Regions from separate parts of the Lysinibacillus sp. ACHW1.5 genome, predicted to be linked through region 1. Evidence: riboswitches for the same ligand, from Rfam matches in the RefSeq annotation. Region 1 holds a riboswitch; the other holds the start of a gene.
The links. A riboswitch is a leader RNA that binds a small molecule or an ion and turns the genes downstream of it on or off. The one in region 1 is predicted to bind FMN.
Positions count from the first base shown of each region.

Region 2: linked by a shared signal. The riboswitch ahead of ribE (riboflavin synthase) and the one ahead of L6W14_RS05905 (ECF transporter S component) in region 1 are both predicted to bind FMN.

Region 1 is NZ_CP091777.1:1,254,487-1,261,970, forward strand. Features, by position in the region: gene ccsB (c-type cytochrome biogenesis protein CcsB) at 1-1,029, shown strand, start outside; gene L6W14_RS05885 (response regulator transcription factor) at 1,144-1,860, shown strand; gene L6W14_RS05890 (ATP-binding protein) at 1,853-3,628, shown strand; gene sigX (RNA polymerase sigma factor SigX) at 3,707-4,240, shown strand; gene L6W14_RS05900 (RNA polymerase subunit sigma) at 4,237-5,523, shown strand; FMN riboswitch at 5,667-5,852, shown strand; gene L6W14_RS05905 (ECF transporter S component) at 6,067-6,654, shown strand; gene L6W14_RS05910 (sodium-dependent transporter) at 6,856-7,484, shown strand, end outside.
Region 2 is NZ_CP091777.1:1,480,335-1,487,818, forward strand. Features, by position in the region: gene L6W14_RS07015 (methyl-accepting chemotaxis protein) at 84-908, shown strand; gene L6W14_RS07020 (HAD-IA family hydrolase) at 955-1,572, opposite strand; gene L6W14_RS07025 (YibE/F family protein) at 1,814-2,590, opposite strand; gene L6W14_RS07030 (YibE/F family protein) at 2,587-3,711, opposite strand; FMN riboswitch at 3,933-4,058, shown strand; FMN riboswitch at 4,174-4,299, shown strand; gene ribE (riboflavin synthase) at 4,499-5,137, shown strand; partial or broken gene ribB (3,4-dihydroxy-2-butanone-4-phosphate synthase) at 5,162-5,779, shown strand; gene ribE (6,7-dimethyl-8-ribityllumazine synthase) at 5,807-6,289, shown strand; gene L6W14_RS07050 (spore germination protein) at 6,409-7,484, shown strand, end outside.

The DNA.
Region 1 (7,484 bases):
ATTGGTTTCCTATCACAGCTTGGCTATTTTATTACGCGTTGGATATATACAGGACATGCGCCAGTAAGTAATATGTTCGAATTTACAACTGCCTTTGGTATGTTCATTGTCGGCGCGTTTATCTTAATTTATTTTATTTATCGTTTGACGGCACTTGGATTAGTGGCATTGCCTGTTGCGCTTTTGATTATTGCTTATGCAGCAATGTTCCCGAAAGAAGTAAGTCCTTTAGTGCCTTCATTACAAAGTCATTGGTTAACAATTCACGTTATTACAGCAGCATTAGGGCAATCTATTTTAGCCATTAGTGCTGTGGCAGGACTTATTTACTTATTAAAAGTAGTAGATTTAACAAAGCCCTCTAAACAACGTTTTTGGTTAGAAGCCGTTATGTACTGTCTTGTAGTCGTTGTTGGATTTGTCGCGGTAACATCTACATTTAGTGCGATGGATTACGAGTCTAGCTATAATTATGTGGATAAAGAAGGAACTACTCGTAAAATTATTTACAATTTACCTCCAGTATTCGGTATGAATGAATATGAAGTGATAGAAGAACATGGCATGTCGCCATTAGTAGAAATGCCAGCGTTAATCAATGCTAAAAAATTAACAACCGTTGTTTGGTCATTATTGGTAGGATCTGTGTTGTATTTATTAATTCGTTTAATTGCTCGCCGTCGAATTAGTGCCATTTTCCAACCACTTGTTAAACGTGTCAATTTACAATTACTTGATGAAATTGGTTATCGTTCAGTGCTGATTGGTTTCCCTGTATTCTCCCTTGGTGCTTTAATCTTTGCGATGATTTGGGCACAAATTGCTTGGAGTCGTTTCTGGGGTTGGGATCCAAAAGAAGTATGGGCTCTTATTACATGGTTATTCTATGCAGCATTCCTGCATTTACGTCTATCAAAAGGCTGGGAAGGTCGAAAATCTGCTTGGTTAGCACTAATTGGTTTTGGGATTATTTTATTCAACCTAATTGCTGTTAACTTAATTCTTGCAGGTTTACACTCCTACGCGTAACCTGTGAAGCAACAAGCCTTTTCGCTGTAGCGAAGAGGCTTTCTTTTCTTTTCAATATGTGTCACACCATGTACAATAGAAGTTAGAGAAAGATGGAAGAGAGGGATCGTGAAAGTGTCAGAAAATATTTCAGTATTAGTAGTAGATGACGAGGATCGTATTCGCCGCTTATTAAAAATGTATCTTGAGCGAGAAGGATACCTTGTTGACGAGGCCGAAAATGGAGAACAAGCGATCGAGAAATCTTTAGAAAAAGAATATCACTGTATTTTACTTGATATTATGATGCCTGAAAAAGATGGGCTAGAAGTGTGTGCAGAAATTCGAGAGCGCGCAGCAACACCTATTATTTTATTAACTGCTAAAGGCGAAGAAGCGAACCGTGTACAAGGCTTTGAGCTTGGTGCAGATGACTATATCGTTAAACCATTTAGTCCTCGTGAGGTTGTGTTACGTGTGAAGGCTATTCTACGTCGTTCACAGGCTTTCTCACCAACGACTAATGCATCTTCTTCAAAAGATTTAGTGGTGTTCCAACACTTAATGATTGATCATGATGCACACCGTGTGACTGCAGAGGGCATTGAGGTTAATTTAACACCGAAAGAGTATGAATTGCTGTACTTTTTAGCGAAATCGCCAGACAAAGTATTTGACCGTGAACAACTACTAAAAGAGGTATGGCATTATGACTTCTTTGGTGATTTACGTACAGTGGATACACATGTAAAACGTTTACGTGAAAAACTCAACCGAGTTTCTGAAAACGCTGCTAAAATGATTGTGACGGTTTGGGGCGTTGGATACAAATTTGAGGTTGTCAATGAATAGAATATGGAATAGTGTTGTCGGGAAGCTATGGGTAACCATATTGCTTCTCGTTTCATTTGTATTATTTGTTTTCACGGTATTAATGCTGGAATTTCTTCAAAATTACCATATGCAGCAAGCAGAAATTTCATTGCGACAAACAGCAGCAACAGTAGCAAGTATAGTAGATGACAATGAAACAGCCGAATCTACCTCGGAATTATTAAAAGATATTTTACCTACAGGGACCAATGCATTGATCGCTATCAGTCATGTTGAAGTGTCCTTTGCGATGCAAGAGGGTGTCAACAAAAAAGAAATACAAGATACTATTTTAGCCAATAAATCTTTTCATGAAGTGTTTCAATCAGATGAACCGATTATTAAAGAAATGATGATGCCTTCTTCAACTGATCAAGAAAAGATGGAATCTTATGTCGTACTTGGTTTTCCCCTAAATGTTGAAAATGCAGTACATGGAGCTGTCTTCATCTACCAAAGCCCAGATGCGTTACATAAAACGTCTAAGGAAACAACGAAAATTGTCTTTTTAGCAGCCTTCATTGCATTTGTGTTGACGACATTCTTCGCATTCTTCCTTTCTTCACGGATAACTTCGCCATTAAGAAAAATGCGTGAATTAGCTTTTGAAATTGCAAAAGGGAATTTTGAAGCGAAAATGCCCACTACTCAAAATGATGAAATTGGTCAGCTTGCCGTTGCCTTCAACCAAATGGGCCGTCAATTAAAGCATAATTTAGAGGTTATCAATCAAGAAAACGAACAGCTTTCTAATATTTTGACATCTATGACAGATGCAGTGATAACATTTAATCGGGATCGTACAATATTATTAAGTAATCCACCAGCTGAACGTCTAATGCAAAAATGGTTTGTGAATAAAGGCTCACAAAGTGCAAAACCTATTCCGCCAGAGCTGTATCATATGCTTGATCATGTACTGATGTTTGAGGATAAACTAGAAGAGGAAATTGAAATGGATGGCAGCTATTATACATTTACTATTAGTCCTCTATATAGTGGTGAAATGATACGTGGCGCTGTGGCTGTTATTCGTGATATGACTGAACAGCATCGCTTGGAAAAACTAAGATCCGATTTTATTGCCAATGTCTCTCATGAGCTTCGAACACCGATTGCCATGCTTCAAGGTTACTCGGAAGCATTAATGGATGATGATTTTATTCAGGATCAGGAAGAGCGAAATGAGATTACCAAAATTATTTATGATGAATCGAAGCGAATGGGTCGCCTTGTGACAGATCTATTAGATTTGGCACGCATGGAATCAGGGCATATGACGCTTTATAAAGATGAATTACCAATTAATTCTACATTCGAACGTATTACACAAAAGTTTGCACAGGTAGCAAAAGAAAAGCATGTTCGTCTGTTGTTTGAAAGTGAATTTAATGACGAGGCCATGATTAATATAGATGAGGATCGCATTGAACAAGTGCTTACAAATTTAGTCGACAATGCCCTGAGACATACAGATGAAGGGTCTGTAACTGTGAAAATAGAGCAGGAGCCGACCTTTGCTAAAATATCTGTTCAAGATACAGGACATGGCATTCCTCAAGAGGACTTACCCTATGTCTTTGAACGTTTTTATAAAGCCGATAAGGCACGTACTCGTTCCAAGGGTGGAACTGGTCTTGGCTTAGCCATTGCTAGAAATATTGTGAAGGCTCACTCAGGTAATATAATGGTAGACAGTGTGTTGAAAGAGGGTACGACCTTCACGTTTTATTTACCGTTCGATTAATAACAAGTATTGCTATTAATTGGCTGTAACTTCTATGAATGTAAGACGACAAATATTATAGAACGGGGGTGGAGTGCTTTGAATGACTCCGTGTTCCATCGACTATACGATGCATATCACCAAGACGTGTTTCAGTTTTTAATATATTTAGTAAAAAACCGTACACTTGCCGAAGATTTAGCACATGAAGTTTATGTACGAGTGTTGCGCTCATATGATCAATTTGCAGGCAATAGTAGTGAGAAAACTTGGCTATTTGCTATTGCTAAAAATGTAGCGATTGATCATTTTAGAAAGCAAGCTGTACGTCAAAAGCATTCACATGATTTCTTTGACTGGGAAACGGAACAGCTCCATTCAACCACACCATCACCGGAAGATATGCTACAGGCCAGTGATGAATTTATGCAGGTAGAATCAGCACTTGAAAACTGTACAGGCGACCAAAAAATGGTCATTATTATGCGCTATTTTCAAGATTTATCGATTGCAGAAACAGCGCAAATACTAGATTGGACAGAAGCTAAGGTAAAAACGACCCAGCATCGAGCCATTAAATTTTTAAGGCAACAGCTACAGCCGATTAGAGAACAGGAGGCGAAACGGCAATGACGCATAAGCCATTTGATGATGAACAGCTTGAACATGTCTTGAACAATGCCCCTAAGCTTTCTGACCGCCGTTCAAAAGAAGAAATATTAAATCGGTTAATGGCAGATGCTCGCTTGCAGGATAATAGTCACCTTCAAGAAGCGATACAACAACCCATAGAGAATGAAGAAGCACAACAAGAAAGTAAACCTTTAATTCAAGATGAACGACCATCACGATTTAAGTTCCGTAAAATGTCGATTTTTACGAGTGTAGCAGCAGTTTTCGCGATAACGGTACTCGTTGGCTTCATGTTGATGAATAATGACGCTAGCCAAAAAGATTTAGCTAGTACGCCAGAAACGGCTAATTACTCTACGTTACAGGAAGATCGTTCTGCCAAAGAAGCAGCTACCCAGGATGAGGCACTTCAATCCAGTATTGTATCGGAGCATGAGCGTATGTTATCTTTACGGTCATCTGTCTATGAGGAAGATGTGAAAGATGCTGTCGTATTTCGTATTGGTTTGGCAGGACGCGATGCAGAAAGTGTCCCAATGACATATGTGATACCAAATGAGCGTGTAGCAACTGATTTTGGAACAGAAAAACCTTCTACCTTACAGATGTATGAAAAATATGCTCCTCAAATAGATGAAGAAGCCAAAGGGTTTACGGATTATCATCCATTTAAAGGTGAACTGAAGGAGAAGGAAGACAAGCTTGTCCACGTTTTACCAAAGGACAATGACTATGATATTGCATCAGCTACCGTTAATGAGTACAAAGGGACTTTAGAGGATACCTTCTCGGATTCTGAATATACGGAAGTTGAGATTCAAAATGAAGATGGCACACCTTATGAGTTTTCTCAAGAGGGTGAGCCAAGTCAAGCCATGTCATTAACAAACGCCAAGCATTTTAATTATTACTTATACCAAGATGAGAATGGGGCAGAATATCTGTCACCAGATTTCCGTCAAACATTTGCTAATATTACAGAAGCACTTACACTAATGAAAAACAAAAATGATGATGTTTATGTAACAGTGGTTCCTGAAAACGTAACATATACCGTGAAAGAGGAAGCGGAAGGTGTAGTCGTAACATTCGACATTCCCTTAGATTTAGCATCGATGGAGCCAATTCGCGCTACCCAATTGATTGAAGCGATGATGTTAACTGCTGCTAGCTTTGACCAACAATTACGCTTAGATAATGTGGTCCAAGAAAGTTGGGAAGGATTCGATTTAAAAAATTATTTGCCAAAGCCTGTGGGGCCAAATAAACAATATATGCCTTAGGCAGAATCAAAAATGGAGCATTCCTGTAACATGGAATGCTCCATTTTTACAATACATACAAATCTAATCGGATTTTTTTAAGCAGAACTGTTTACTTTTTCTTGATAATTAATTATAGTAAGGTTGTAGTATAAAATAATATGATTCATCTTCGGGGCAGGGTGAAAATCCCGACCGGCGGTAATAGAGTGGTGAACCGTTAATGTTTCCATTAACTCGAATGGTTTATGCTTCGCTCTTCAGCCCGCGACCTGTGCAAATTTATTTGCATGGCTGACTTGGTGTGATTCCGAGGCCGACAGTTAAAGTCTGGATGGGAGAAGATGGAGGTACGATCGTCATTCATTGTTATGAAATAAACTATAAACGAGCGCTTTTTTGTATGGCTTTTTAAACGGTGCTCAAAAATAGTTTAAATTGACGCTTATTCGTCATGCCTTTCTCCCTTGTGCTCTTCATGCATAAGGGTTTTTTGTGCTAACATTGAAAGATCGTCACCTTTCTTCTTGCGAGATTGAATCAGCAAAGAGGAGAGAGTTTTCTATGAAGAAAAATGTTAAACTTCAATCGTTTATTACGATTGGCATGCTGAGCAGTATTTCGTTTTTATTAATGCTTTTTAATTTTCCAATTCCACCATTTCCAGCATTCTTGGAAGTCGACTTTAGTGATATGCCTGCATTAATAGCAGCCATCACAATGGGGCCTGTAGCTGGTATTTTAGTAGAATTATTTAAAAATGTATTGGATTGGATTTTCTCTGGAACGCCAACAGGTGTGCCAGTAGGTCATATTGCCAACTTTGCAACAGGTATTTTATTTATTTTGCCAGTAAGCCTTATTTTTAATCGCTTTAAAACAATTGCTGGTCTTGTTGGAGGTTTAGCGACAGGAACAGTCGTAATGGCAGTAGGCATGAGTATTTTAAACTACGCTGTATTTTTACCGATGTACACATACTTCTTAGGAATGGAACCTGTTGTAGGTGACTCACTTTATAAAATGATTATCGCTGGGATTTTACCATTTAACATTGTAAAAGGTATTTTATTAACGGCTATTATGGCGTTTTTATTTACTACTATGCGCAAGTGGATCGACCGCCAGCGTTCTATCTATATAACAAAATAATTTTTACTAACCTCGGGTGAACATACCTGAGGTTTTTTGTTGGAAGGAATGATGGATAGAGAAAGGTGTGAAGAATAATAAATATAGAAAAAAGTAATAGGGTAAAACAGCTAACTAGTACTTTATAAGTATAATCTAGTCGAAAGCTATATTTTCATGTAAAATAGAGAAGAGTTTAGAATGTTTGAGGAGTTTGAAGAGATGAGTGGAAAAAAAGGACAGTGGTCTAGTAAATTAGGTTTTATTTTAGCATCAGCTGGTGCGGCGATCGGACTAGGAGCAATTTGGAAACTTCCCTATGTAACGGGACAAAGTGGTGGAGGAGCATTTTTCCTTATCTTTGTGTTATTTACCTTGTTAATAGGACTACCAATGTTATTGTCCGAGTATGTGTTAGGACGTGGTACACAATCCGAGGCTGTAACAGCGTATAAAAAAATTGCCCCAACTAAGCCAGGCTGGGCTTGGATTGGTCGAATGGGCGTGCTAGGCTGTTTTTTATTATTAACTTTTTATAGCGTAGTCGGAGGTTGGATCTTTATTTATAGCGGGCTAGGTGTAGCTGGCGCGGTAATTGATCCAGCAGTAGATCCAGCTGAATTATTTGGAAAAATTATAGGCACGCCATGGATTACACTAGTTGGTCTAGTGTTGTTTACATTAGCCAACGTACTTGTGATTTCATTAGGTGTACAAAATGGGATTGAAAAAGCCAATAAATGGATGATGCCGTTACTTTTCATAATGTTCATTGTCCTTGTTGTGCGTGCTGTTACATTAGATGGGGCAATGGAAGGGGTAAAATTCTTCTTATGGCCTGATTTCTCGAA
Region 2 (7,484 bases), 230 kb from region 1:
ACCACTGGACGTTGGTGTCTTTTTTCGGATCGCATGATATAGTTAAATTGATACAATTCAGAAAATTTTAGGGGGAAAAGACAATGCATCCTAAACTACAAGCAACGATTGATTCGATTGATTTATACCAAGCAACTTACCCAGAGGATGCTTGTGTCATCGTGGCAGATACGGAAAAAGTGCTTGCCTACAAACCAGGAAAAAAGGTTGACTTAAAAGTTGGGGTTGGTGACCCAGTACATAAATATCGAGGTACAGCAACAGAAATAGCGTTAAGTTCAGGAAAATTTGTGAAAGAGGAGCGTAGCGCAGAAGGTTTTGGTATGGCCTATATCGCCTCTGCCCAGCCTATTTTTGAAGGAGGACGTATTATTGGCGTAGTAAGTGCCATTATTTCGAACGAAAAAATGGATAGTATGCGTCTATTGGCAACTGAGCTTTCGAGTGCCGTAGAAGAAATGACAGCTACAAATGATGGATTAGCCACTGCCAGTAAGGATGTATCCAATCGTTTGGAAGAGCTATCTAATTTCGCGGAATCGATGACAGGCGATATTGAACAAATTAATGTGATTGTCCATTTAGTAAAAGATTTAGCTATGAAATCGAGAATTCTTGGTCTAAACGCATCGATAGAAGCAGCACGTTCAGGTGAGCATGGGCGTGGCTTTGCGGTGGTCGCTTCTGAAATACAAAAAATGTCCCAGAGTAGCACAGAAAGTGCTGATAGCATAACTGTGCAACTAGAAAATATTAAACAATCCATCGATCAGGTCAATGCATCAACAAATCAAATTGCTGCGTTTACACAGCAGTTTGCTGCGAGTATGCATGAATTAACAGATGCCTACAAAGGGGTTAATAGTACAGCAGAAAAGCTAATGCAAATTAGTGACATCAAAGGATAGGCATATAAAAAGGATAATAGACAAGTGCTATTATCCTTTTTCATGATTAAATGATCTCTAAAATTTCCTGCGGTGTTGAGACACTGTATTCAGGTTCGTCATTTTGCACGACTTCTTTGGCATCATAGCCCCATTCCACCCAAATAATTGGTATACCGGCTTTCTTACAAGCAACAATATCCCTTTGCTCGTCTCCAATGTATACGACGTCAGACGAGTCGACATTCGCTTCCTTTAAAAACTTTTTCATTACTTTGTCCTTACCAAAAATGCGGTTGGAGCAAAGTACATCTGCTACACAATGAATACCGTTCATTTTAAGAAATTCTAAAATATTCTCTTTAGAGTTTGAGGAAATAATCATGATTTTATAGCCTCTTTTATCAATCTCTATTAATAGTTCCTTCATTCCATCGAAAAGATGCACATCATTTAATGATTGACGATACAATTTATAAAATTGCGGTAAAATCATAGGTAACTTATACATTGGGAAGTCGAATAATTTACTGCGTTCTGAAATTGATAATTTTTTTAATGTATCAATTTCCTTCAATTCAATGCCTTTAAATTTATATTTTTGGGCTAAAGTATTCCATGCTGATGCAAACACAGCAGTAGAATCTGCAAGCGTCCCATCAAAATCAAAGATAATATGCTTCATTGCAAACTTTCTCCTTTTTCATCTCGTTGTATTGACGTTCTATGCTAAAAAATGTTACATGGAATGGGCAATCTAGTATTCTTGAAATAACAACCATTTTGAGCGTACGTAAACATCTTATGGTAAATATTATCAGAAAATACGGCGATTGCAATGAAAATGGTACAACAAAAGGAGGTGTCTTAAAAGTCCATTGAGACACCTCGGCTTTATTGTGTTTTATGATAGGTACTGGTAATTATTATAAAAGTTTTTCTGTTTTTTCGCGTGTTCGAATTAAATAAAAGGCATTGATGCAGGCGGCAATCGGAATAATCAATGCAATGCCGATTCCTGCACAAAAAATGGTTGTCATTTCGGCACTAAAAACCTTGGAGTTAACAATTTCCCCAATCGAATAGGAGAGGTCCTTGAACCAGATTAATAAGCTTAAATAGCCACCAAAGAAAGCAAAAAATAACGTATTAGTATCGGTTCCTAATATATCTCTTCCTATACTTAAGCCAGCTGCAAATAGTTTTTTTCTACTCATCGAAGGATTGCGATAAAAAATCTCATGCATAGAGGTAGCGATGGAAATGGCTACATCCATAATGGCACCTATCGTACTCATAATGATGACTGATGCACCTATCTGCACAAAATTAACACCGACGTAGAGAGAAAAGATGCTGATTTCTTCAGTTGATTCTTCGCCAAACCCTTGGATCATCGACTTTTCCGTTACAAAGGTAATAAAGAGTAGTAACACAACTATCGTTATCATCGTCGAGATAAAGGCTGTAATGGTTTTACTGTTTGTTTTATTGATATAGAAAAGACTAATACAGCTAATGACCGTACAGGCAATAAACGTCAAGATGATAGGGCTATTTTTAGGGTTTGTCATTAAAAAAATGGTGACAAAGAGCACACCAAAGTTTAGGAATAAAGAAAGAAATGAGCGTATCCCCTGTCTACCGCCGACAAGTACCATTAACACGCATAATATAACTGCTAATAAGACGACAACATTCATCCTCGAACCCTCTTTCGATTAATAAAAAATATAGCGGTATACTGACTGATAGGAATCGTAAGGACAACACCAATACCCCCTGCTAAGGCACGGGCTAATTCTAAAGAAAGATTTAAGGACAATGTAAGCCCTAATGTGGAAGAATTTTTTAAATAGAGAATAATCATAGGTATGGAGCCGCAAAGGTAGGCAAAGAATAAGATACTTGTAATGGTACCCATAATATCTTTACCGATTTCATGTCCCGAAGATTTCAGAGCCTTGACAGAGATTGTAGGATCTTGCTCGTACAAAGTAAAAATTGAGGAAGCCATTGTAATAGAAACATCCATTACTGCCCCGAGTGAGCCAATAAATAAACCTGCCATAAAGACGGTACGATAGGGACGTGTTAAAAATTGCATTTCTTCATAACGAAGACCATTTTCACCTGTCAACCACATTACAATAGAGCTTATGATAAGCGCTATAACAGTGCCTAAAAGTGTGGACACGATGGCTACATATGTTTTTGTATGCAATCCACTAATAAGTAGTAGCGAAATAATCGTAAATAGCAGGGCGCAAATGCCGCTGACTAATAACAGGCTTACGCCCCCATGCTTCACATAAAGATCTAATGCGAATGATAGAATCACAGCATTGACACTCAAACTAATGATAGAAAATAAGGCTTGTCTTTTACCTACAATAAGTAGGGCAAAAATAAAAATCCATGCAATCATTACCATGGTTTGATCTCGTTTTAAATCGAGAATGGTTCCTGTTAAAACTGATTGTGTTGTGCGATCATCTACCGTGACAAAGATTTCATTGCCTACATGATATTCTTGATCAAAAGCACCAGACGAAGAATAGTCATTCGTCAAATGAATGGATTGCCCCTTATGCTGACCATTTTTGATAATGGCCATCATCTCCTGTGTAAACAAAAAATCCTCATTTTCATACATATCTGTCATCGGTTCGGATTCTATTACATCCACTTGCGTTATTTTTGCTATCGGTCGATCATAAAATTGTTCGTTATGACTTACGAAAACAATCGAAACCCCACAACAGAGTGCTAATAGGGCATAGAAAACAGCTTGTTTAAAAGGTATATTTTTTAAAAATGTCAAATTAATGACCTCCAAACGGCCTAGACTGAATAGTCACTTGTAAAGGAACGTTTTGTTGATTAAGAAGTTCCATAAACAGGTTAAATGACATCATTTTATTAACATCTTTTACATTTTTCAAGTCTCGTCAGAGCTGTTTAAAATTTATGCTTCGAAAAAAATTTAAAAAGAAGGATGGATAATATAATAAAATAGTGTTATCGTAAGACTAGCTAAATAAAAATATTCTTCGGGGTAGGGTGAAATTCCCGATCGGCGGTGATGAAGCAATTCAAAGTCCGTGAGCGCAAGCTGATTTGGTGCAAATCCAAAACCGACAGTTACAGTCTGGATGGGAGAAGGGTAAAAATGCGAACTTTTTAAATTGATTCTAATTTAGAAGGTTTATTTGACTATGCATTTACTACAAATCTTCCCAATCATCTTGTGGGAAGTTTTTTTATTTAGCACAATTGAATAGAAGATGTTCTTCGGGGTAGGGTGAAATTCCCAATCGGCGGTGATGAAGCAATTCAAAGTCCGTGAGCGCAAGCTGATTTGGTGCAAATCCAAAACCGACAGTGATAGTCTGGATGGGAGAAGAACGAATGAGATGACAGTCTATGAAAAAATTGTTTTCAAATAGGCTTATTTGTTGATGTCTTATACTCCCAAAACCCCTTTGATGTAAAGGGGTTTTTATTTTTTATTGCTAACGAGAGAAGGGAGAAGGATAAGGCACAAAAACAGATGGATAAACTGTAAAAGTAAAGGATAGAAGTGCTAATAAAGTAGAGTAGGTGATGGAATGTTTACAGGACTTGTAGAGGATATTGGTATCATAAAAGCCGTGCAAAGCGATCGGGACAGTATGAAAATTACGGTGCAATCAGCCAAGATAACAGAGGATGTCAAGCTTGGTGACAGTATAGCGGTCAATGGAGTTTGTTTAACGGTGACAAATTTCACACAACAGCAGCTTACGATGGATGTTATGCCTGAAACAGTCAAAGCAACAAATCTACAGCAGCTGGCAATAGGTGATTCTGTTAATTTGGAGCGTGCCATGCCTGCTAATGGGCGATTTGGTGGCCATTTTGTTGCTGGTCATGTTGATGGAGTCGGCAAAATTTTGCGAAAACGTCCAGTAGCAAACGCCGTTTATATTGATATCGAAATATCAGAGGAACTAACCAACTTCTGTATTCCAAAGGGTTCCATAACAATTGATGGCACAAGCTTAACCCTTTTTCATGTTGAAGCCAAGAGTGTCACAATTTCACTTATTCCTCATACTTACAAAGAAACCGTTTTAGGTATGAAGAGGGTTGGAGCAATCGTTAATATCGAAACCGATTTAGTTGGAAAATACATTATAGGGCAATTAAAAAAGGGGCAAATAACGCCAGCTATTACAAGAGATTATTTAGCACAACATGGTTTTTAAATCACAGAATAGGAGTTGATGATCGTGCTACATTCAATTGAAGAAGCCATAGAGGATTTAAGGCAGGGCAATATGATTGTGGTGGTTGATGATGAGGATCGAGAAAATGAAGGAGATCTTCTGGCACTCGCTGAATTCATCACACCAGCAACAATCAACTTTATGGCAACCAATGGTAGAGGTTTAATTTGTACGCCGATTTCACAGCAGCTTGCACAAAAGCTAGATTTATATCCAATGGTTCAGCACAATACAGATAACCATCAAACCGCATTTACGGTAAGTATCGATCATGTAGAAACAACGACAGGGATTAGCGCCTTTGAGCGTGCGCTAACGATACAAAGGATGGTAGAAAAGCAAGCTAAGCCGACTGATTTTCGTCGACCAGGCCATATTTTTCCGTTGATTGCGAAAGAGCAAGGCGTGCTGGAACGGAGAGGACACACGGAGGCCACTATTGATCTAGCGAAGCTTTGTCATAGCGTACCTGCAGGTGTTATTTGCGAAATTATGGGTGATGATGGGCACATGCTTCGGTTTGAAGAACTAACAAATTACGCTGCACAACATGGCTTAAAAATGATCTCGATAGAAGCATTGGTTGCTTATCGTCAACAATTATCCACTAATAAAACTAAAATTTCTATGTAAAAAGGAGAAGGAACAATGGGTCAAACATTTGAAGCACAATTAATTGGAACGGATTTGAAAATTGCAGTAGTAGTGGGTCGTTTTAATGAGTTTATTACTAGCAAATTATTGGATGGGGCAATGGATGGTTTAACTCGTCATGGGGTTAATTCTGCATCTATTGATGTTGCATGGGTGCCAGGAGCTTTTGAAGTTCCTTTTATAGCGAAACAACTGGCAGAAACCAAGAAATATGATGCTATTATTGGTTTAGGTACTGTTATTCGTGGCTCTACAACACACTATGACTATGTTTGTAATGAATCGGCAAAAGGCATTGCCAATGTGTCATTGTCAACGAATGTACCTGTTATTTTTGGAATTGTTACTACCGAAAATATTGAACAGGCAATTGAACGTGCAGGAACGAAATCTGGTAATAAAGGCTATGATGCTGCAATGTCTGCAATTGAGATGGCAAATCTAAAGAAAATGATTGGATCAGGACAATTTGAATAGTCGTCACAACATTTGTTTCTTTGAATATTTTGAACAACCATGGGAAAAATATGCTTAAGTGTATTTATTGAAGGTGATTGTTTCATAAATGTACTAATCTTGAGCTGGCTCAGTAGGAGATGAGAAGTATTTCATCAATTGAACAAATTAATTTGAAAATGTTGAAATCACTATTTCAACGCTCTGCTGATGTGATTTTCCAACAATATAATTTTCAGCAATATACAGTACATTTGATAACTTGTGATGCAATGGTCAATGAGCAAATACTTCAAACTGTGGTTGTTCAACGTGTTCAATCTTTGTTAAGCAATGTCACTGAGGACATGCTAGAAGAAGAAATTGAACAGCATTTACACATTCCCTATTTACAAAAGATTTTATCGAAAGAGGATGCGGTAACTAGGGTCTATAAAGGCCATGTTTTACTGTATTTTGAAGAAAATCAATTACTTTATTCTAGTGATATTTCAAAAAGACCCAATCGAGAGCCTGGGGAAACAACATTAGAACTAGTAGTAAAGGGACCTAGAGATGACTTTATTGAAGATGTTTTTATTAATATTGCTTTATTAAGAAAGCGATTACCGACTAATTCTTTTAGTATAGAGACATTAGAAATTGGTAAGCGTTCTAAAACAACCGTAGCCATACTATATATGGAAGACATTGTGAATTTAAATATGCTGGAACAAATTCGACTTCAATTACAAAAAATTGATACGGATATTGTTATCAATGGCGACTTATTAATGGAAAAAATTGAAAAGACAGCGACAATTCTTCCAAGACATGATTATACAGGAAGACCTGATTTTGCTATGCAGGCCTTAATTAGAGGAAGAATACTCTTAATGATTGATGGTGTGTCCTATGCCATAATTACACCTGCGAATATTATGTTGCTCTTTAAATCAGCAGAGGATAATGAGTACCCACTCATTGTTAGCTCGATGGAACGATTACTCAGAATTGTCGGGATATTAATAAGTATGCTACTGCCAGGTTTTTGGCTTGCATTGACGACATATCATCAAGAACAGCTTCCATTTTTACTACTGGCAACGGTTGTCGAATCGAGAACGGGATTGCCTTTCCCAACCATTCTAGAAATTTTAATGATGCTATTTATGTTTGAATTGTTTCGTGAAGCCAACTTACGTCTTCCGAGTGCCGTCAGTGGCTCCGTTAGTGT